DNA from 3 places in the Undibacterium sp. 5I1 genome. Region 2 is predicted to be linked to each of the others. Evidence: predicted binding sites of a transcription regulator. Region 2 holds the regulator's gene; each other region holds the start of a gene.
What was found. Region 2 encodes HrcA, which represses chaperone genes, less so after heat shock. Its sites were predicted from a motif close to TTAGCACTCNNNNNNNNNGAGTGCTAA; they were not measured.
Positions count from the first base shown of each region.

Region 1: a site for HrcA is predicted at 5,248-5,274, ahead of groES (co-chaperone GroES). Genes of this name have one in related genera too.
Region 3: a site for HrcA is predicted at 5,663-5,689, ahead of rpoH (RNA polymerase sigma factor RpoH). Genes of this name have one in related genera too.

Region 1 is NZ_JAVIWI010000001.1:2,394,648-2,402,273, reverse strand. It holds gene RGU72_RS10635 (carotenoid biosynthesis protein) at 287-2,518, opposite strand; gene groL (chaperonin GroEL) at 3,071-4,720, opposite strand; gene groES (co-chaperone GroES) at 4,804-5,094, opposite strand; gene RGU72_RS10620 (xanthine dehydrogenase family protein molybdopterin-binding subunit) at 5,540-7,626, opposite strand, start outside.
Region 2 is NZ_JAVIWI010000001.1:4,543,777-4,551,402, forward strand. It holds gene arsH (arsenical resistance protein ArsH) at 112-846, opposite strand; gene arsC (arsenate reductase (glutaredoxin)) at 815-1,252, opposite strand; gene RGU72_RS19850 (MIP/aquaporin family protein) at 1,365-2,072, opposite strand; gene RGU72_RS19855 (metalloregulator ArsR/SmtB family transcription factor) at 2,069-2,440, opposite strand; gene hrcA (heat-inducible transcriptional repressor HrcA) at 2,890-3,909, shown strand; gene RGU72_RS19865 (response regulator) at 3,949-4,368, shown strand; gene fur (ferric iron uptake transcriptional regulator) at 4,423-4,860, opposite strand; gene RGU72_RS19875 (outer membrane protein assembly factor BamE) at 5,211-5,816, shown strand; gene dapB (4-hydroxy-tetrahydrodipicolinate reductase) at 5,830-6,645, shown strand; gene RGU72_RS19885 (MotA/TolQ/ExbB proton channel family protein) at 6,866-7,474, shown strand; gene RGU72_RS19890 (biopolymer transporter ExbD) at 7,551-7,626, shown strand, end outside.
Region 3 is NZ_JAVIWI010000001.1:4,044,357-4,051,982, reverse strand. It holds gene RGU72_RS17760 (DUF484 family protein) at 1-654, shown strand, start outside; gene RGU72_RS17755 (YfhL family 4Fe-4S dicluster ferredoxin) at 750-1,010, opposite strand; gene coaD (pantetheine-phosphate adenylyltransferase) at 1,054-1,599, opposite strand; gene rsmD (16S rRNA (guanine(966)-N(2))-methyltransferase RsmD) at 1,644-2,312, opposite strand; gene ftsY (signal recognition particle-docking protein FtsY) at 2,758-3,822, shown strand; gene RGU72_RS17735 (cell division ATP-binding protein FtsE) at 3,881-4,558, shown strand; gene RGU72_RS17730 (cell division protein FtsX) at 4,612-5,526, shown strand; gene rpoH (RNA polymerase sigma factor RpoH) at 5,757-6,653, shown strand; gene RGU72_RS17720 (SCO family protein) at 6,758-7,330, opposite strand; gene cyoE (heme o synthase) at 7,336-7,626, opposite strand, start outside.

The sequences.
Region 1 (7,626 bases), 2.1 Mb from region 2:
TCATAAAAAATCGTGGGAGTATATAAATAATTACTACTGTTAGCATATGGGAATGGGCGAAATCTAGCTACTTGATTTCGCCCATCTCGCCCAGACTTGCATTGTTCTGCATTCCCTTTTTTTTACCCTCTTCGTGTCTCCCTAGAATTGCCCCTCTGTTTATGCAAAGCCTGACTTAACTTGCTGTGGAAGGGAGCTGATCTTTGTCGACGGCATCTGTTGTTGCAAGCTTATTTGCAGGCTTAGTTTCTGGCTGATCTTCTGCCTTAGTATCTACCTTAGTGTCTTACTTAGTTGCGGGTTGACTCAAACGCGCTTCTAAAGCGTTCATCCATGCAGGTGCTTTGGGGTCGGTTTGCCAGTCTGCCATCGTTGAATTTACCGAATATAAAAGATGCTCAGGCAGTTTTAAAGGACGAGTCTGATCCATCAGAATTTTGCTCATCAATTGCTTGCCCAGCAGGCGAGTAATCAAGCGTGAGATTGAGAACTCTGGCAATAACAGCCGCACCACGGTATCGGTCATCCTGATCAGTAACATACCCAAACTAAACACCATGCGCGACAGCAAAGACACCCGGCCATCAATACCAATATCTTTTGCTGTTCTGGTGCCGCATAAATAGCGTGTCATTAACACCGGAAAAGGTTTAATCAAGCGGATAGGGATGATTGCTTCCATCGTATTCATCAATGCCATACCAAGGCCGGGGCGAGGATCGGGGTCAATCGGATCTGCGCGACCACGGGCTTGCATCTGATTGAACAGGGCTTCGGCTTGTTCCATAGTCTCAGCCATTAATTCGCGTCGAATCCCTAAAATATGGCCTACCACATTCCATGTATGCAAATAGGCCAGCTCGTCTTCTTGAGCTAATCCTAAGCCCAGTGTGCGCAGGCTACGCAAAAATACATAACCAAAGGTGAGCAGGGTGTAAGCCAACTCTTCCTGATTACAAGGCAGACCGTCTTCGCCTAACTTCCAGCCATGCGAGAACAGTGCCTGGTACATATTGTTGGAGGTCTCTGGCAATGCGCCCGCGGCTAGTGGCGGTATGACGCCGGCATCATTTTGATTTTGATGATTGCCCAACGCCAGCACCAGATCGGCGGGATTGCCATGCAAAATCAAGTTACGTATGGTGGCGTGAATCAGGCGTACTTTAAGGATCTGTGCGACGCCGCTGCCGTCTGGTTTGGTCAACCCACCCGCCAACATGACAGGGAAGATCATCGCCGCAGTGGAGCGTACCCGGTACTCAGTGTGTTTCTCTAATTGTCCTGCGATATGCAACACCGCCGACAGGTCGGGTATGACATAGCATTGCGGTAGGCTAGAGCAAAAAAGCAAAGAGCACGACAACATGCCGTAGTCGATAAACAAGGTCTCGGCACGATGTATTTGCGCCAGATCTGCCCATGGTGGTAGCGCACGCCCTTCGTGCAGATAGCTTTGTAAGTTGGCGCTGATATCGGCAGGCGTGGCTGGGTTGGCAGGTGTCCAGTGATAGATGGCGGCGTTGGATTGCCATTGCTCAAATTGTTGATTGATGATGCCAATTTTTTGCCAGTGCATGGCATGTACCCGCAAAAAATCGATTTCTGTGGCCACATCCCAAGGGCCGAGAATCGCGGCAATGGTATTGTCTGCTAAGGGGTCAGCCTGATATTGGGCTTGGTCTAATTCTTCATCGCTGACTTTACTTTCCGACGGCGGCACTGGTTCTATCGTCCATTGCCACCAGCCAGCAAAGGCGCACAGCAAAGGTATGCCCATTACAAACACGGTCATGCTACGGATTTCTACAGGGTAGCCTAGCAATAACTGGAAGATCATCCCACTGGCGTATAAACCCATCGGCAACAGTGCCTCTTGTTTGCTAAACGCCACACCGGGTTTTTTAATCGCATCCCGGGTGGACAGGCGGAAGGTCAGTAAAATCATCGACGATACAAAGACCCAGCCAAAAAATCCCTGAATGGTTTCGCCAAACCACCAGCCATCAGTTTTGGTCATGATCCAGGCTTTGAGTACGAATACCATATACGGGTCTGCGCCCAGATCAAATGCAGTCACCAGCATCGCTGCTAAAAACGACATGAACAATATATTGCCGGAAGCGGAGGAAGTGTCCAGCGGTGTACGCCAGACAATCAGGTTGCTGATCACATAGCAAGAGTAGGTTAGCGCAAACCACATTAGCGGGATCACCATCGGCACATCACCTAAGCGCCAGCCCAGCACCTCGGTGTAGGTGTAGCTACCAAAAAACCAGCCATGTGATGCCCCCATTTGCTCGGCAAACCAGCCAAAACTTAGGGCAATCGCGACAAACTTGAGTGCTGCTTTGCCACCAAGCAAATGGATGGCATTGGCCCAACATATTGCAAACATGAGAACAGAGCTACAAACAATCGCAATCGTAGTGTCGTTGTGGGTGCGTAAAGCGGTAGCAATTAAAAAACCTGCGAATAGAAAGTAACTAATAGCGGGTAGATGTGCTGACAGTAATTTCATGATGGCTTTATGGTCTTTTAAGTCGGTATTGAAATAATGTCAGGACTTGTAGCAAACTGCTTTTGCGTCACTCGGTTAGCAACTTTGCTTAAGCCCTACATCTGAACACGGATGAGAATGCATTAGAGAAATCTTACGTTGTACAAGTATAAATTTCTCTGTTAAGAATATTGCTCTAAGAACATTATTTATTTTCAACAGATTGACGTTGTATTTACATAGATGGGTTGTTTTGCCTAAATAGTTTTATCCTCTTTCGATTTGCCTGGCACGGTATGGAATATCCTAAAATAAATATACTCCCCATTAATTTATAAAAAATATGCTTATTGTCCAATGATTATATGGACAATTTAAATATACCTACTATGAGTATATTTATTATTAGGTTGCTGTTGTATGGCTTCGTACCATCCTCCAACTCTGTACACAGTTAATCTTACAAAATAAAAAAAGCTCCACAGTTTTCACTGTGAAGCTTTTTTGCTTAGCTTTTGCTTAACTGATGTGGCGTATTGCACGCCACGTTCAGCGATGTTATTCCTTGCGGAATTACATCATGCCGTCCATACCACCCATGCCGCCCATACCGCCCATGCCGCCGCCCATGCCGCCAGATTTGTCATCTGGTAATTCGGCAACCAAAGCATCAGTTGTCAAGATCAGGCCAGCAACAGACGCTGCATTTTGCAAAGCAGAGCGTGTTACTTTTGCTGGATCCAGAATACCCATTTCAATCATGTCGCCATAAGTATCGTTAGCAGCGTTGAAACCGAAGTTACCTGTGCCGTTGATGATGGCGTTGACAACAACGCTTGGCTCGCCACCGGCGTTAGCAACGATTTCACGCAATGGCGCTTCGATCGCTTTCAACACCAGTTTGATACCGGCTTCTTGATCTGGATTGTCACCTTTGATGACGCCAGCAGCTTGACGTGCGCGCAACAGAGCAACACCACCGCCAGGAACAACGCCTTCTTCTACCGCTGCGCGAGTCGCGTGCAGAGCATCTTCAACGCGGGCTTTTTTCTCTTTCATTTCAACTTCAGTTGCAGCGCCAACCTTGATCACAGCAACGCCGCCTGCCAACTTGGCAACGCGTTCTTGCAGTTTTTCACGGTCGTAGTCAGAAGTTGCTTCTTCGATTTGCGCGCGGATTTGTTTTACACGTGCTTCGATACCAACAGCTTGACCAGCACCATCAATCACGGTGGTGTTTTCTTTGCCGATTTCGATACGTTTAGCTTGACCCAGATCAGCCAAAGTCGCTTTTTCTAATGTCAGACCAACTTCTTCGGCAATCACTTGGCCGCCAGTCAGGATAGCAATATCTTCCAACATCGCTTTACGACGATCACCAAAACCTGGCGCTTTAACTGCAGCAGTTTTCAGGATGCCACGGATGTTGTTGACAACCAGAGTGGCCAATGCTTCGCCATCGACGTCTTCTGCGATGATCAGCAATGGACGACCGGATTTAGCGACTTGTTCCAAGATCGGGAGCAGATCGCGGATGTTCGAGATTTTTTTGTCGAACAACAGGATGAACGGATTTTCCAGAATCACGGATTGTTTTTCTGGGTTGTTGATGAAGTACGGTGACAGGTAGCCACGGTCAAACTGCATACCTTCAACGATGTCCAGCTCATTGTCCAAAGATTTGCCATCTTCAACAGTGATCACGCCTTCTTTGCCGACTTTGTCCATTGCTTTTGCAATGATGTCGCCGATGTTTGCATCGGAGTTAGCAGAGATCGAACCAACTTGAGCGATTTCTTTGTTGGTTGTAGTTGGCTTGGACAACACTTTGATTTCAGCAACGATGGCTGTAACCGCTTTGTCGATACCGCGCTTCAGATCAGTTGGGTTGAAACCAGCAGCGACGTATTTGAAACCTTCGCGAACAATCGCTTGTGCCAATACAGTTGCTGTTGTTGTACCGTCACCAGCGTTGTCAGAAGTGCGTGAAGCAACTTCTTTCACGAGCTGCGCGCCCATGTTTTCTAATCTGTCTTTGAGTTCGATTTCTTTAGCGACTGAAACACCATCTTTAGTCACTGTAGGTGCGCCGAAAGAGCGTTCCAGGACAACGTTACGACCTTTAGGGCCCAGTGTTACTTTAACTGCGTTAGCGAGGATGTTAACGCCATTGACGATCTTAGCGCGTGCATCATCGCCGAAAATTACTTGTTTAGCTGCCATGTTAAATCTCCAGAATCTTGAATGGAATATTGTTTTCAGCCTGCATTACATCGTAAATAACAGACTGAATCACAAAAAATGAATTACTTCTGAACGACTGCGAAAACGTCTTCTTCGCGCATTACCAGAACTTCATTGCCGTCAACTTTAACTGCTTGACCAGAATATTTGCCAAACAGGACGCGGTCGCCCACTTTGACTTCTAATGGACGTACTTTGCCGTCGTCGAGTTGTTTGCCGTTACCAACCGCCAAAACTTCACCTTGATCTGGTTTTTCAGCCGCCGCGTCAGGCAATACGATGCCAGATGCTGTTTTTGTTTCTTGATCCAGACGCTTGACGATAATGCGGTCGTGCAGGGGACGAAGGTTCATACAAACTCCTTGTGATTAGCTAAAAATAGCAATGGTTTTACAAAATAATGTAAGACACTGTGCTGCGATGCTCTGCAACGTTGCCGGTGTCTCACGGACAAAGATGATATTTAAATAATAGTTGCTACAAAAATAAGTACAGGCCAGAGATTGTTAGCACTCTCTCCCGACGAGTGCTAATTATATGGGCGGAAGACACCTATTTCAAGGCTGATTGAGGTGAAATATTAAAAATACTTTAATAATCAGATGCTTATCGATGATGAAGTTATGTTGAATTTTCTTTTAATTTTGATTTGGAATCAAAAAGTCATCAAAAATATCCGTTTAGCGCGACTCTACATGGTGCAAAAAGAAAATCGACAACGATGAAAAAAATCGGGATAGCGAATCTATTCGATTACGCTACCCCGATTATATTTATGCTGTGATTACCGCAGGATGATTACGCTAATTTAAACGGCAATTCGCGTAAGCGTTTGCCAGTCGCTTTAGCAATCGCATTTGCAAAAGCCGGCGCCAGCGGAGGCAATCCAGGTTCCCCCATACCGGTCGGCGCATCTGCACTTGGTACGATATGGACGCTGACTTTTGGCATTTCTGTAATTCGTGGTACGACATAATCACCGAAATTACTTTGTTCCACCACGCCATCTTTTAGAGTGATCGCCGCACCCGGCAAGCACATCGATAAACCCATCAATGCACCGCCTTGGACCTGAGCTTCGATACTCTTAGGATTAACGGCAAGATTGCAATGGATGCCTGCTGTGACGCTATGTAGTGTTGGTGTGCCATCTTTAACCGAGGCTTCTACGACATAGGCCACGACCGTCTGGAAGGATTCATGCACGGCAACGCCCCAGGCATGGCCTTTGGCTAAGGTTTTTTTACCATAGCCCGACTGAGCGACGGCTAATTGTAAGGCGGCTTTATGACGCGGATGCTGATCGCCGATCAGGCTTAAACGATAAGCGACCGGATCTTGCTTGGTCATTGTTGCAATCTCGTCGAGCAAGGTCTCCATCACGAAAGCGGTATGAGTAGAGCCGACGCTGCGCCACCACAATACCGGCACATTGACTTTGGGATGATGTACTGACAGACGCATAGGAATTTCGTATGGCTCTTTCATCCCTTCCAGTGCGGTGGAGTCAATCCCGTCTTTGACCATCATGGCTTCAAACGGTGTGCCTGCCAGAATCGATTGTCCTACGACCACATGATCCCAACCGGCGATTTTACCCTTGGCATCAAAACCGATTTGTGCCCGATGCACATGCATAGGCCGGTAGTAACCGCCTTTGACATCATCTTCACGACTCCACAACGTGCGAACCGGCGCGGTCAATCCTGCGGTCTTGGCGGCTTTGGCAACTGTGCATGCTTCCGCCACAAAATCGCTGGTTGGCACGGCGCGGCGACCAAATCCACCACCTGCCATTTGTACATTGACCTTGAGGTTTTGCGGTGGGATTCCCAAGACTTTTGACGCTGCAAGACCGTCTATGCCTGGCATTTGTGTTCCTACCCATAGTTCCGCTTTATCACAATTGATCGCGACGGTGCAATTGAGTGGCTCCATCGGCGTGTGTGCTAAAAATGGGAAGACGAATTCAGCATCGATCTTCATAGGCGCTGCCGCCATACTTGAAATATCGTCGTTAAATTTCAGCTTACCAGTTTGTTTCGACAGCTCTTTGTAGCTCACCAATAATTGCGCACTATCTGCTTTTTCAACAGCTGAGTTATCCCATTGGATTTTGAGCGCGTCACGGGCTTGCTTGGCAGACCAGTAGCCATCGGCAATCACGGCAATACCTTCGCCGCCGCGATCAACCGGGATGCGGATAACGGCCTTCACGCCGCGCATTGCTTTGGCGGCGGTATCGTCAACACTGGCAATTTTGGCGCCGAATACTGGAGGACGGGCAACCACCGCTGTCAACATGCCGGGCAGATGGGTGTCGATCCCGTATTGTTGCGAACCGGTCGACTTCGCTCTGGCATCGAGGCGACCTGTAGGTTTACCGATCAGGCGAAAATTCTTCGGATCTTTGAGCGTCACATTTTCTGGTACAGGCTGGCTCATTGCTGCTTCTGCCAGTTCACCGTAACTTAGCTTTTTACCGCCCGGACCGATCACGATGCCGTTTTGTGTTTTTAAACTGCTGGCATCTACATTCCATTGCTTCGCTGCTGCAGCGACCAGCATGGCGCGTGTCCGCGCGCCTAGTTCGCGGTACTGTGTGTAAGAATTTTTGATCGAACTGGAGCCGCCCGTTAAATGAATCCCAAACACAGGATCAACATAAGCGGGGTTGCTATCGCCATGCACACTCTTGACTTTGCTCCAGTCGGCATCCAGCTCTTCTGCCAGTATCAGCGGTAAACCAGTCTGCACACCTTGTCCAAAATCGAGCCGATTGATGGTGATCGTAGTCGTACCATCTTTATCAATCCGGACAAACGCCGCTGGTTGTTCGATTGCTTTCAGTCCGCTGGCTTTCGCTGCAGCCGGATCTTGGCTGT
Region 2 (7,626 bases):
ATATTTTATAAAAAATAGGGGGAGTATATTTTTTTACGTAAGAATGTAGTGCTGGATGATTTTGCCGTATGTCGGTTAATTCAGATGGACGTCACGTTTTCTAATCGGTCTTTATATCGATCCTTGGTTCACACGTTTAGACAAAGCCTCGGCACTCTCTTTACGTTCGCTGTATCGATCCACCAGATACGGTGCGACATCGCGGGTCAGCAGCGTGAACTTCATCAACTCTTCCATCACATCCACCACACGGTCGTAATACGCTGATGGCTTCATCCGTCCCGCATCATCGAATTCTAAAAATGCTTTGGCGACTGATGATTGATTGGGTATCGTCAGCATACGCATCCAGCGACCCAAAATGCGCAACTGATTGACAGCATTGAACGATTGCGATCCGCCGGAAACTTCCATGACTGCCAGCGTTTTACCCTGTGTCGGACGCACAGCGCCGATTGACAGAGGAATCCAGTCTATCTGCGCTTTCATAATCCCGGTCATCGCGCCATGGCGTTCTGGCGAGCACCAGACCATGCCTTCCGCCCACAAAGATAAATCACGTAACTCTTTGACCTTGGGATGATCCTCTGGCGCGCCGTCCGGTAAAGGCAAGCCTTGTGGATCGAATACGCGTACCTCACCACCCATCGCTTCTAACAAACGAGCCGCCTCCAGCGTTAGTAATTTGCTATACGAGCGCTCGCGTAGCGAACCATACAACAGTAAAAAACGCGGCGCATGTGTGGCAGGCGCTGCGGGTCTTAACTGTGTATTGTCAGGTACTGTAAATAAGTCCTGATCCAGATTAGGCAGATCATTTAGCTTGGACACGGCGAGCCTCGTTATCAATCAATTCGATCACTTTTTCGCCATCTTCTTTGACGAATTCACCCAGTTGCGGTGACGGTAAAATATCTAACACCAGTTCGGACGGTCTGCATAGCTTAGCTCCCATTGGCGTGACGACAATCGGGCGGTTGATCAGGATGGGATGGGTCAACATAAAGTTGATTAGCTCATCGTCAGTCCATTTGCTGTCGTCCAATTTGAGCTCTTCGTACGGCGTCCCTTTTTGTCGTAGCAAGTCACGTACCGGGATGCCCATGGCCGCAATTAACTCCAGCAATTTATCGTGACTTGGCGGCGTGATCAGGTATTCAATGACTTCTGGCTCGATGCCGGTATTGCGTATTAAGGCCAGCGTATTGCGCGAGGTGCCGCATTTGGGATTGTGATAAATCGTGATCGTCATGGAAGTCCGCCTAGGTAATTAAGTGATTAAGTAATTAAGTAATAGTTAGCTTAAAAAATATTGCGAGTAGCCGGAATGATTTAAGCAAAATCGTTGGGCGCAAGCTTGCTTGCTATGCTTTTACTTCTGACAGCGGTGCTGGATAAAGCCAGCAAAATAGCAGCGTTGCAGCGGCCGCCCCCAGCAACTGAGCAGCGATAAAGCCCGGCGTATCTGCCGGTCTGATTCCTGCAAAGGTATTGCTCGCGGCACGCGCCAGGGTCACTGCCGGATTGGCAAACGAGGTCGAGGAGGTGAACCAATACGCTGCTGTGATGTAAGCGGCAACGGCAAATGGCGTTGTATTAGGCTTGCTGCGCGAGCAGCCGATGATGGTGGCAATCAAACCAAAGGTCGCAACAAACTCACTCCACCACTGGCCAGCGCCAGTTCGTACATGTGTTGATGCAAAAAATAATGGATCATCAAACATGTAATGTGCAGCTGCCACACCCGCAAATGCCCCCACAATTTGAACGGCGATATAAGCTAACAATTCTGATGAGGGCAAATTTTTTTGCCATGCTTCGGATAGGCTGACTACCGGATTAAAATGCGCACCCGATACCGCGCCAAACATCAAAATCAAGGCAACTAAACCAGCCCCGGTCGCTATCGCATTCGCCAGCAGAGCGATTGCAACATTACCAGCGGACAAGCGTTCGGCCATGATGCCAGAGCCGATCACAATCGCGAGCAAAAACGCCGTACCCAGACCTTCGGCGACCAGACGTCGGGATAAGTTCGCTTTGATCCGATTATTAGCGGAGATTTGGGTCATAGGTTTGCAGTACTGCCGCGATTATTCTCTCGCTCGGTGACTTGCTGATCCATCGGTGCGCAGGTCGCATTTGGAGAGCAAGGATTTCCGCCACAGCAGTTTTCCGTCAAAAAGCTGATCAGATCATTCATCACCGTAAAATTGGCGGCGTAAATCATAAATCGCCCATCTTGTTGCACCGTGATCAAACCGGCATGCATCAGCTCTTTTAGATGAAAGGATAAAGACGATGGCGCAATGCCAAGGAGTTCGCTGATTTTGCTGGCGATGACGCCGCTGGGGCCACTTTGGACTAGCAAGCGGAAGATCGCCAGGCGGGAATCTTGGGCAATCGCGGCGAGGGCGCTAACAGCTTGTTTCGTTTCCATATTTAATTCCCCTTGTTTTAACCCAGATTTTCCATTAGACCGCTACCACTTCGCAAAAAACGCAGACGGCGTGTAGTCTTCAGAGGGATAACACCACCGCGATTTGAGTGGGAGCGCTACAGCGACAATTGCACCTTTGGCGAACTGCCTGGCGTTGTTGCCCCTCCTGGCAAGATGCAGCTTGCGTCGTCGTCGCGTCTAGCCAGTCAGTCCGCCAAAGACACACTTGTCGCTGTTCCAATGGAAAATCTGGGTTTAATTTTCTATTTAATTTCGATAATTCTATATTAATTGAAATATCAAAGTAAACAGATATTATGAAGATGCAGCGAGGGAAAATTTGAGAATTGCATTAAAAGCACCAAATAATAAGCGTCTTGCTTCATTGCAAGCGAATATGGGTTTATATTTCTATGTCATTGATTACAACGCTCGCATAGAATACAAACATGCAACTCGATATTCGCGCACAAACATTACTTAAAGCTCTGGTAGAACGCTACATCGCTGATGGTCAGCCGGTGGGTTCGCGGGCGCTCTCAAAAATTTCTGGATTGGAGTTGTCTCCTGCCACCATTCGTAATGTGATGGCAGATCTGGAAGAAATGGGCTTTGTCGCCAGCCCGCATACGTCGGCGGGACGGATTCCGACCCCGCGCGGGTACCGCGTGTTTGTGGACAAACTACTGACCGTGCAGGAATTTGATGGCACTGCGCTGGAGTCGCGTATGCAAGCGAGCGTGTTTTCTAATTCCCCACAAAAAATTATTTCTAACGCGGCTCAGGTGTTGTCGTCGCTATCGCAATTTGCAGGTGTAGTCATGACCCCGCGGCATGAATCAACATTCCAGCAAGTCGAGTTTTTACGCTTATCTGAAAAGCGGATTTTGCTGGTCGTGGTCGCGCCCAATGGCGAAGTGCATAACCGCTTGCTGCTGACCGATGTTGATTACAACTCCTCGCAATTGGTGCAGGCCGCGAATTATCTGAATCAAAATTTTGGTGGATTGAGTTTTGAAGACGCTCGCTTACGTATCAACACTGAATTACGCCAATTGCAAAACGATATGACGCGCCTGATGCAAGCGGCGGTCGAAGCGGGCAGTGATGCGATGTCAGATCAGTCGGACGAGGTGGTGATTTCGGGCGAGCGCAATTTGCTCAATGTGCAGGACTTGTCGAATAATATGACTTCTTTGCGTAAGTTATTTGATATGTTCGAGCAAAAAACCGGACTGATGCAATTGCTGGACGTGTCTAGTAAAGCGACCGGGGTACAAATTTTTATCGGAGGCGAATCGCAACTCGTACCGATGGATGAAATGAGTATTGTCACTGCGCCTTATGGCGTGAACGGTAAAATTGTCGGCACGCTTGGGGTGATAGGGCCAACTCGTATGGCTTATGAACGTGTTATTCCTATTGTTGATATCACTGCAAAGCTACTCTCAAATGCGCTAAGTCAATAGCCGATATCCAGTATCCAAATTCCAAATAATGAGGTTGTTATGAACAACAAAAATATCTCTGTTTTAATTGTTGACGACAATGATATGACTCGTGAGGTTTTACGGGTAGTACTGCGCAGCGAGGGTTATAACGTCGTTGGCGATGCTTCTGATGGTGGGTCGGGTTTGGAAATGGCGATCAAACTCAATCCGCAAATTATTCTATTGGATGTAGTTATGCCTAAAATCGGCGGCTTAGAAATATTGCCAAAAATGAAGGAAGCATTGCCAAATGCGATGATTTTGATGGTGACTGCGAATAAAGATCAAGCCACGGTGACGGAGGCTGTTAAAGCCGGTATTCACGGCTATATCGTAAAACCTTTTAATTCACAGCGAGTGATTGATGCAGTGGCAGGGGTAGTAGAAAAAATTCGTAAGCAAAATGCTAGCAGCGAAAATACCAGTAGCGACGTTTGAGTACGAATTTGATCAGTAAATATCAGTAGAAGCTGATACTTGTGTTCTCATTTTTTATGATTTGCGATTTCTGTGTTCGCAATTTTGTTTGGTGCAATGACCATACATCGCTAGCGAATGTTCAGCAATAGTAAAGCCACGCTCCAGTGCAACGGCATGTTGTTGCTTCTCAATTTGCTCGTCATAGAACTCTTCTACCAAACCGCAGTCCAAACAGACCAAATGGTCGTGATGCGAACCTTCGTTTAGTTCAAAGATGGCTTTGCCGGTTTCAAAATGATTACGATTTAACAATCCGGCTTGTTCGAACTGGGTTAAAACCCGATATACCGTCGCTAAACCGACATCCATATTTTCATTCAGCAGAATTTTATAAACATCTTCCGCTGTCAGATGGCGAACTGGGCTACTTTGGAAAATTTCTAAAATTTTCAGCCTTGGCAAAGTCGCTTTCAGGCCGCTGGATTTGAGATTGGGAGTGGTATTCGTCATGTTTTCGGTCAAAAAGAGTGTATCTGCTTTATGATATCGGGTTTAGAGCTTAACTCAAAGCGAATCTCAGCATAATCCCGGCGTAATTTCAGGGTGGTTTTTTGGGGTTTTAATCGACGTATATCAAGCTTGCATCAGTGAGTGATTTCATTATGCTGCTTTATTCTAAGATTCTTTCGCGCTGTATTTGTGTTCTTTGTGTAGGCTCTCACTTAAGTTGCCACCTAAGTTACTACCCAAGTAACGCCAAAGTTAAACGTAATAAATTAGTAAGTAAGATTGATATAAGCTGTTTGAATTAATTATTTTTTGCAAACTGTACACCGTTGCACATCACATTGAGGTTATTTATGCGATTGTTGTTTTCTGAAGTATCCCGAGGTACCGCGCAAGGTTTGACTGCTCTCGCTTTGGCGTTTGGTGTAGTTGGTGTCTCTGGCTGCGCTATGCTCAATCCTATGGTGGATACACCGCCAGTGACCAAGCTCCCTAGTTCCACTGACTCCGCAGTGACGGATGCTGGTAACAAAGACGGCGCCAAACTCAATTCTGCTGATGGCGCACAAAAAACGACGCCAACAGGCGTATCCAAATTTTTAGGTTACATCTCGCCTTACCGGATTACGATTCAGCAAGGTAACTTTGTCTCGCAAGAAATGGTATCGCAACTTAAAGAAGGCATGACCCGTGAGCAAGTCCGGTTTTTGCTGGGTACGGCATTATTGACCGATATGTTCCACGAAGACCGCTGGGACTACCCGTTCCGTTTATTAAAGCCGAACGGCGAATTACTCACCAGCCGCGTGGCGGTATTTTTTAAGAACAATACTGTGCAACGTTTTGAGGGTGGTAATTTGCCCAACGAAAAAGACTACTTAGCCAATATTACGACTTCTGCAATTGGTGTGAGAGCTGAATCTTCTATCCTGACGACGGATAAAGATAAGAAAAAATAATCAAGGTATTCCGATGACAGTATTAAAAATCGCCGTGACCGGTGCATCTGGTCGCATGGGTAAAATGTTGATCGAGACCATCACTGCGGCAGATGATGTTGCACTGGTCGGCGCACTGGATTTGCCTGGATCGCCTGCTTTGGGGGCTGATGCCGGTGCCAGTTTAGGCAAGCCAGTTGGCGTTTTAATTGAGTCTGATTTGTCGACGGCTTTGGCAGATGCTGATTGTCTGATCGACTTTACCCGTACTGAAGGCACCTTAACGCATCTGGCTTACTGCGCGGAACATGGCATTAAAATGGTTATTGGTACGACGGGTTTTGATGATGAAGGTAAAGCAGCGATTGCCGCTGCAGCGCAAAAAACGGCGATTGTATTTGCGCCGAACATGAGTGTCGGCGTGAATGTGACGTTGAAGTTGTTAGAAATGGCAGCCAAGAATTTTGCGCAGGGCTACGATATAGAAATTATCGAAGCGCACCACCGTCATAAAGTTGATGCGCCCTCCGGTACCGCATTAAAAATGGGCGAAGTCATCGCAAGTACACTAGGTCGTGATTTGAACGAAGTCGGCGTGTTCGCACGAGAAGGTGTCACCGGCGAACGTGACCCTTCTTCGATCGGCTTTGCCACCATTCGTGGCGGCGATATTGTCGGCGACCATACAGTGATGTTCGCAGGGATTGGTGAGCGGGTAGAAATCAGCCATAAATCGTCTAGCAGGATTAATTATGCCCACGGCAGTTTGCGCGCAGCACGGTTTTTGGCGGATAAGAAAACTGGTTTGTACGATATGTTTGATGTGCTGGGTTTGAATTCAGTAGCTTAGTAGGAGTTACGCAAAACCGCGCCAGCCGCGTTGCAGCGACTAGCCGTATTAAAGTACTGTCTTCGTCGCGATGCGTTTCCGGGACAATTTTGCGTAAGTTCTATTTTGGAAACACAGAGACTATTTAATTTATTAACCGACGATCTTTTTAACGAGTCCTATGATTTTTGATTACTGGTCCCAAGTTGATGAAATAAGCCACGCAGTAGCTTATTTTTTGATGGCGATGTCCCTCGTCAGCTGGTTCATTATTTTTTATAAAACCTGGTCGTTTTGGCGCGTTCGCAAAACCGCGCCAGTTGTTGAGTCTTTTTGGAAAGCGCCAAATATCAATGATGCGCTTAGCCTGATCAGTCATGCTGATAGCGAAGACATTTATGCTTCTCTGGCGAGAAGAAGTATGGCGGCTGCGGACCTAAAACTCTCTACAGAACCAGCACGCGCTAGCGCAGGACTTAATACTAATTCTGCTTTAAGCGACATTCTTACCCGGGTTTTGCGGCAAGAATTAAACCGTGTTACGGTCAAACTGGAATCTGGCTTAAGTATTTTGGCCTCCATCGGAGCGACTGCACCTTTTGTCGGTTTGCTCGGCACGGTGTGGGGTATTTTTCATGCGCTGACGACGATTGCAAATAATGGTGCCGTGCAGATCGCGCAAGTAGCTGGTCCGGTCGGCGAGGCATTAATCATGACGGCATTAGGTTTGATGGTGGCGATTCCTGCGGTATTGGCCTATAACGCTTTTAACCGTATGAACCGTATTACCATGGCAGAGCTAGATGCTTTTGCGCATGATCTGCATGCACACCTTAGTCCGCGCGGATAAGAGCGTAACTCGGCTAACGTCAGCAATAAACTAACCACAAGCTTGCCAACGTAGTAAATAAAAATCTCAACGCATTATGGCCTTCGGTAAATTCAATCAGGCAAGTGACTCGGCAGCAAAAACACCGGCTGCTATGGCCGATATCAACGTCA
Region 3 (7,626 bases), 500 kb from region 2:
TTAGGTTATCTGAATTTAGGTAGCTTTGAAGACGCACGGTTTAGCCCAACCATGGCGACCGATTTTATCGAGCATCTGGCCTCCATCATTGCCATCTGTCTTGAGAACGTGATCAATAACGAACGGCTGACACATATAGGCTTAACCGATCCGCTCACCAATGTCAGCAACCGCCGCTATGTAGAACAGCGCATGCTGGAAGAAATCGGGCGCGCCCGTCGTCAGCAATACAGCATTGTCTGCATGTATCTGGATATCGATTTCTTTAAAAAAATTAATGACCGTTACGGCCACCAGGGGGGCGATGATGTCTTGATCGAAGTCAGTAATCGTATCAAGGCAGAACTGCGTCTGAGCGATACCATGGGGCGTTTTGGCGGGGAGGAATTTGTCGCTCTGCTAGTCAATGCCAGCGCGCAAGACGGCTTGATTGTGGCAGAACGGATACGCAAAAGTATTGCAGGCAAAACGTTTGCACTGACCGGTGCCATCGGTACTTGTCAGGCGACGATTTCTATCGGCGTGTCAACGTTGGCTGTCGCCAATAATGAAGGCAAGATTGAGAATGTTGCGCGTGATTTATTACAGGCAGCAGATCAGGCTTTATTCAGAGCGAAGAATCAAGGTCGTAACCGGGTCTGCCGGGCAGATTGATGTTGGGCGCGCGGTAAATGATTGCGAAGTGCTTACCAGTTGCAAAGTGTTAGGTTAAGGCAGTCACTGGCTTGATTAATTCGCGCCAGATAAACTTATGCAGGCTTAAGTCCTGCTTGCAGGCGTTCGTACTTGGCTTGCAATTGCTCAGGCGTTTCGCGCCAATCGGGATTAAACGGAATGCAGCTTACCGGACACACTTGCTGGCATTGTGGCTCGTTGTAATGCCCTACACATTCTGTACATTTATTCGGATCGATTTCATAAATCTCCGGCCCCATATAAATTGCATCATTGGGGCATTCAGGTTCACATACATCACAATTGATGCAATCGTCCGTAATCAGTAAGGCCATACTTTTACTATCTCCTGCTGCAAAGACTTGCAGCATCTTGCGATTACACTGAAGTTTTTTTGGCTAACTCGGCTAATTCTGCCAGTTCAATTTGTGCCGCTTTTTCCGCCTGCTCAAGTACTTTAGTTTGCAGCCATTTATCTACCGATGGGAATACAAATTTCGACACATCCCCGCCCAGCATAGCGATCTCGCGCACGATGGTGCCGGAGATAAACTGGTATTGGTCTGATGGCGTCAAAAACAGGGTTTCAACATCCGGCAACAAATAGCGATTCATACCGGCCATTTGAAATTCATATTCAAAATCAGACACAGCCCGCAAGCCACGCACAATCACCCGGGCGTCGTTCTTGCGGACAAAATCTTTGAGTAAGCCAGAAAAGCTTTCCACCCGGACATTTGGGTAATGCCCCAGCACTTCGTTGGCGATCAGCAGACGCTCATCCAGCGAGAAAAAAGGCTTTTTGTTTTTGCTGTCAGCAACGCCAACAACCAGCGTCTCAAACAAACCGGAGGCGCGACGCACCAGATCTTCGTGACCTCGCGTGAGCGGATCAAAGGTTCCTGGATATACGGCTGTGACCATCTTTACTCCCTGATTTTGTGTCTATGCACCAATTTGAGAAGGCATTATGCCTGAATTTCGGGCATGTCATGTGTCAAGATGTTGCGTTGCAGTATGTGGAAATACACACTCCCTGCCTGATCTGCACGAATCAGTTTCCAATCAATCAACCATTCTGGATACGCCGGATCGGCAGGATCTTCTGGCAAGGCCGCTTCTGCTTCGACATATAACAAGCCGCCAGCCGCCAACAACTTAGCGCACAGCGGCACGATCTTGGTTAAAAATCCTTGCGCAAAAGGCGGGTCGAGAAAAATCAAATCAAATTGTTGCTGGCGCGCTACCAGCGACTGCACCACCGTCAAGGCATCGCCACGAACTAAGGCAATTTGCTGCGCGCCCAGCTTTTGCTGGACTTGCTCTAGCTGCTTAAAAGCGGGCGTGTGGTATTCCACCATCGTGACCGCTACTGCACCGCGACTGGCGGCTTCAAAACCCAGCGCGCCGCTGCCAGCAAACAAATCAAGACAGCGCACGGTTGGCCATCTGCCGTCTAGCAAATGTCCCAGCCAATTGAAAATAGTTTCTCTGACACGATCAGGAGTCGGGCGCAAACCTTCGGCATCAATCACGGGTAACAAAGTCCGCTTCCACTGGCCGCCAATAATACGTACCTGATGCGGAACGCGCTTGGGACCAGCGGGCGTGGTCGGTTTTTTAGGTTTAGCTTTCATGCACGAGAGTCAGGTTGCGCAGCTTTAAGCTGCTTGAAAAAGAAATCAATTTTATTCATGAATTACAAAACTTACACAAAAATGCTAAATATAAAAATACTAGGAAAATCAATATACTCCCCATTTTTTTATGAGAAATAGCTCTATTGTCCAGTAATTATATGGACAACTTAAATATACTAGCGATGAGTATTTATTCTACTAATGAAATGCAAGCCATATGACGCACCGCGAAGAGCGTTACGACACCAAAAAACTAAGCTTATTTAGCGCTAAGGCTTAACTAAATAAGACAAGCTAAGCACAACTCGCACAAAATTGCCCAAGACCAGCTAATCGACAACAAATTAGCGCCGCACAACACAAGGCTCGTCAATCTGGCAATAGGGCTCTGTTAGAATGGCTGCATTCTAACCTGTTCGTCTTCTGCCCTATTAAAACCTCGATGTTTAGCTTTTTCAAGAAAAAACCCAAAGAAGAACCTGCTTCGCTGCCAACCACAGTAGCGCTACCCAGCGCGGAAGCAGCCTCATCAATCGCGTCATCAATCGCGTCATCAACTGTGCCAGAATCTTTGGCCAGCAGCGATCAAGCCACAGAAGCTGTCGCTGAAAAACGCTCCTGGATCAGCCGTTTAAAAGCAGGACTGTCGAAAACATCGTCCAACCTGACCACACTATTTGTTGGCGCAAAGATCGACGATGACTTATATGAAGAGTTAGAAACCGCACTACTGACCTCCGACGCCGGCGTAGAAGCAACGCAATTTTTGTTGGATGGTTTGAAGAAAAAGGTCAAGGAAGAAAAATTAACCGAGGCCGAGCAAGTCAGACTCGCCCTCAAGACCTTGCTTTTAGACTTGCTGACACCACTGCAAAAACCTTTAGAGCTAGGTCGTCATCAACCCTTGGTGATGATGATTAGCGGCGTCAACGGCGCGGGTAAAACGACTACGATCGGCAAACTGGCAAAACATCTGCAGAAAAATCAACAGTCCGTATTACTCGCAGCGGGTGACACCTTCCGTGCAGCGGCACGTGAGCAACTGACGATTTGGGGCGAACGCAACAACGTCACTGTGATTTCGCAAGAATCTGGCGACCCGGCGGCCGTCGCCTTCGATGCAGTCGCATCCGCCCGTGCCAAAGGGATAGACGTTGTGATGGTGGATACAGCAGGTCGTTTGCCGACCCAGTTGCACTTGATGGAAGAGCTGAAAAAAATCAAGCGCGTCATCGGCAAAGGCATGGATGGCGCACCGCAAGAAGTCTTATTGATCATTGACGGCAATACCGGGCAAAATGCCTTAACTCAGGTAAAAGCATTTGATGATGCACTCACACTGACAGGCTTAGTGATTACCAAGCTCGATGGTACCGCCAAAGGTGGCGTATTAGCAGCGATTGCCAAAACCCGTCCGGTACCGGTTTATTTCATCGGCGTGGGCGAACAGATTGAAGACTTGCAACCGTTTAATGCTCAGGAATTTGTGGATGCTCTGCTCAATTAATTTCACCAATTTGCATTGATTTGCATTGATTTATTTAGCCAGATCAAGGATGTTGCCGATGATAGAGTTTCAGCAAGTTTCTAAAGAATATTCACGCGACGCCGTCGCTTTGCGCAATATATCGCTCACCATCAAACCCGGTGAATTGATTTTTTTGGCTGGCCCTTCAGGCGCTGGCAAATCAACTTTATTAAAAATGATTGCGGGTATTGAGCGCCCTAGCAGCGGCACCGTTAGCGTGAATGGACAAGACATTGGCAAGTTAAAGTCAGGCAGCATTCCTTATCTACGCCGCAAACTGGGTCTGATTTTGCAGGACAAAGGCTTGCTGTTAGACCGTAGCGTGCTGGCAAATGTCATGTTGCCGCTGATCGTCGTCAGCGCTTCTGCCAGCGAGGCAGAAACCCGTGCCCGCACTGCGCTAGAAAAAGTAGGCTTGGCGGATAAAGCGGATGCTATGCCCCTGGCCTTGTCAGGCGGCGAGCAACAACGGGTTGCTATCGCCCGTGCGATTGTCAATCGCCCGCAAATCATTCTGGCAGATGAACCTACCGCTTTTCTGGACAGAGAGAATGCAAACAAAGTCATCAACGCGCTCAAAGCCTTCCAGAGTGCCGGCGTGACTTGTATTATCTCTAGCCATGATGAACAGTTTTTAGATCAGGCCAGCCGCGTGATTTATTTAAATCATGGGCAACTGTGCGACTCCTGGCAATCATCCTATATGGCGGCATAAATTGATCCAATCTCAAGAAACACCTCAAGTCTGAAGCAACAGGAAAAAATTATATGACCGTCTGGTTTCGTCAGCATTTGTTTGGCTTAAAAAGTGCGTTGGCTCATCTACGCGCCAGCCCTGGCAATTTCTTATTTAACGTTCTAGTGGTCGCGATTGCCTTGGCGTTGCCGATTGCCGGATTAACGCTGATCGAAAATATTCGCCCGATTTCAACCCAGCTCTCGATTGAGCCAGAGATCAGTGTATTTTTGACACCAGACACACCACGCGCCGACGCGATAGCATTAGCTTTGCCAATCAAAAAACTACTGAAAGATGCCAATGTCAGTGCCAAACTCACTTTTGTGACCAAGGACAAAGCATTAGCGGCAATGGAAGAAACCTCCAGCCTGGCAGAGGTCTTATCGACTCTGGGCGGAAATCCTCTACCAGACGCCTATGTGTTATCACTATCCAACTCAGATGCCAACCGGGTAGAGTTTCTGACAGTGCAGTTAAAAAGTCTGCCAGGAGTTGATGTGGTTCAAGTTGATTCAGCTTGGGTAAAACGGCTGGCAGCTTTAGTGCAAGTTTTACAATTATCCTTACTATTTTTGGCGGTTACATTGAGCGTGGTGGTGATCGTGGTGATTTTTAACGCTACGCGTCTGCAAGTGATCTCCCATCAGGCTGAAATTGCAATAGCCCGTCTGCTTGGCGCGACCAATAGCTTTATTCACCGGCCCTATTACTACACAGGCGCGCTACTGGGATTGCTCGCTGGCTGCGCCGCATTGGCACTGATTGCGGTGTCTCTGCGTCCGCTGAATCAGGCAATTGCAGAATTCGCCAAACTCTATGCATCGGAATTCCACCTGGTGCCGCTAGGATTGTTGGCTAGCCTCGCCTTGTTAGCGACTAGTGTGGTGCTCGGGCTATTTGGTGCTTTTCTATCGGTACGCCGACAACTCGCACGCGCTAGCTAAACCTTAATTCAACAAGACTTAAGCAAAACTGCTGCAACTTTTCTAAGTTTCCCTGCTCTAAATTAATATAGCTATTTCGTACAAGCAATCAAAACTCAATAGCGATCAATTAGCTTAAGCATATAAATTTGGAGTATTAGCACTCAATCCAAGAGAGTGCTAATATAAGGGCTTGAAATGTCTGATTTAGCCCAAAAGTCACGCTAAATAGACGGCAATAAGGAGGAAGAATGAATCAATCATCGACATCTGTGATGCCAACTTCGGATAGCACAGCGCTTGCACTCGGTTTTACTGGCACGCTGGGCAATATCGACGCCTATATCTCGGCAGTCAACCGTCTGCCTATGCTGACGCATGAGCAAGAAATTGATCTCGCCAAACGTCTCACACAAAATAATGACCTGAGTGCTGCCCAGCAACTGGTTATGTCGCACTTGCGTCTGGTAGTGTCCATCGCTCGCGGCTACTTAGGTTATGGTTTACCACATGCAGACTTAATCCAGGAAGGCAATATCGGCTTGATGAAAGCCGTTAAACGCTTCGATCCAGATCAAGGTGTCCGTCTGGTGTCGTACGCGATGCATTGGATCAAGGCAGAAATGCATGAATACATCCTGAAAAACTGGCGCTTAGTCAAAGTAGCGACGACTAAAGCACAGCGCAAACTGTTTTTTAATCTGCGCAGCCATAAAGAGGGTTTGGATTCGATGTCGCCAAAACAGGTAGACGCTCTGGCAAAAATTCTGGACGTGAAGCGTGAAGAAGTCATCGAGATGGAAATGCGCCTGTCAGGTCGCGACATTGCTTTAGATGCGCCAACCGATGACGAAGATGATAAATTTGCGCCTATCGCCTACCTGAAAACAGAATCTGAAGAGCCGACTCGTGTACTAGAGTCACGTCAGCGGGATCGTCTGCAAAGCGAAGGCTTGGAAACAGCATTATCCAAACTAGATGCACGTTCACGCCATATCGTTGAATCTCGTTGGTTAAAAAACGATGACGGCTCAGGCGCAACTTTGCATGAATTGGCTAGCGAATACGGCGTATCAGCAGAACGTATTCGCCAGATTGAAAGTGCAGCATTGAAGAAAATGAAAGGCGCTTTAGCGAGCTTTGCTTAACTAGCTAACGGCACAGAAGGCATAGAAAAAAAGGCGCTCAGTTCTGAACTGAGCGCCTTTTTTATTAACAGGACTTACGCAGCTAGGGCAGTTTTGCGTAAGTCCTATTGAAGTAATATTTTCAAATCATGAACAATAGCATCGGTGCTTTGCCCGTTACGTACAAATAAACGAATCCGTCCCTCAGGGTCAAACACATACGTACCAGCAGTGTGATCCATGGTGTAAGAACTTGGCGTCGAACCTGGTGCTTTTTGATAGAACACTTTAAATTCTTTTGCTACTTTGGCAGTCGCAGCAGCATCGCCATACAAACCTAAAAACCGGGAATCAAAGTTAGGAACATAAGCGGCAAGCAAGGCTTGCGTGTCACGTTCAGGGTCGATAGTAACAAACAAGACCTGAACCTTATCGGACGAACTTCCAAGCTGCTTCATGACCGTAGCCATCTCTGCCATTGTCGTAGGACAAACATCGGGGCACTGGGTATAACCAAAAAATATTGCTACTGCTTTACCTTTAAAGTCGGCCAAGGTGCGGGCTTTGCCATTGTGATCTGTTAGCGCAAAATCTTTGGCGTAGTCTAATCCCGTCAGATCAGTGTTCATAAATTGGGGTGCTGGTTTATCGCAAGCAGACAAACACAACACCAATATAATTCCGATTAAACGCAGCATAGTAGTCATAATTTTATGTAGTGATCGACCAATAAGGCTGCAAATAGCAGCGATAAATATACAATCGAAAAGGTAAAAGTTTTACGTGCTAAGGCATCGTCATAGTGACGATAAATACGCCATGCGTACCATAAGAAAATGGCACCCAAAATCACTGCGCTGGCAAGATAGATAAGACCACTCATATGCACCGCGTAAGGCAACATCGTGGTAGCGAATAAAGCAATCGTATAAAGCCAGATATGGAAACGAGTAAATTCTAAACCATGCGTAATCGGCAACATCGGCAAACCTGA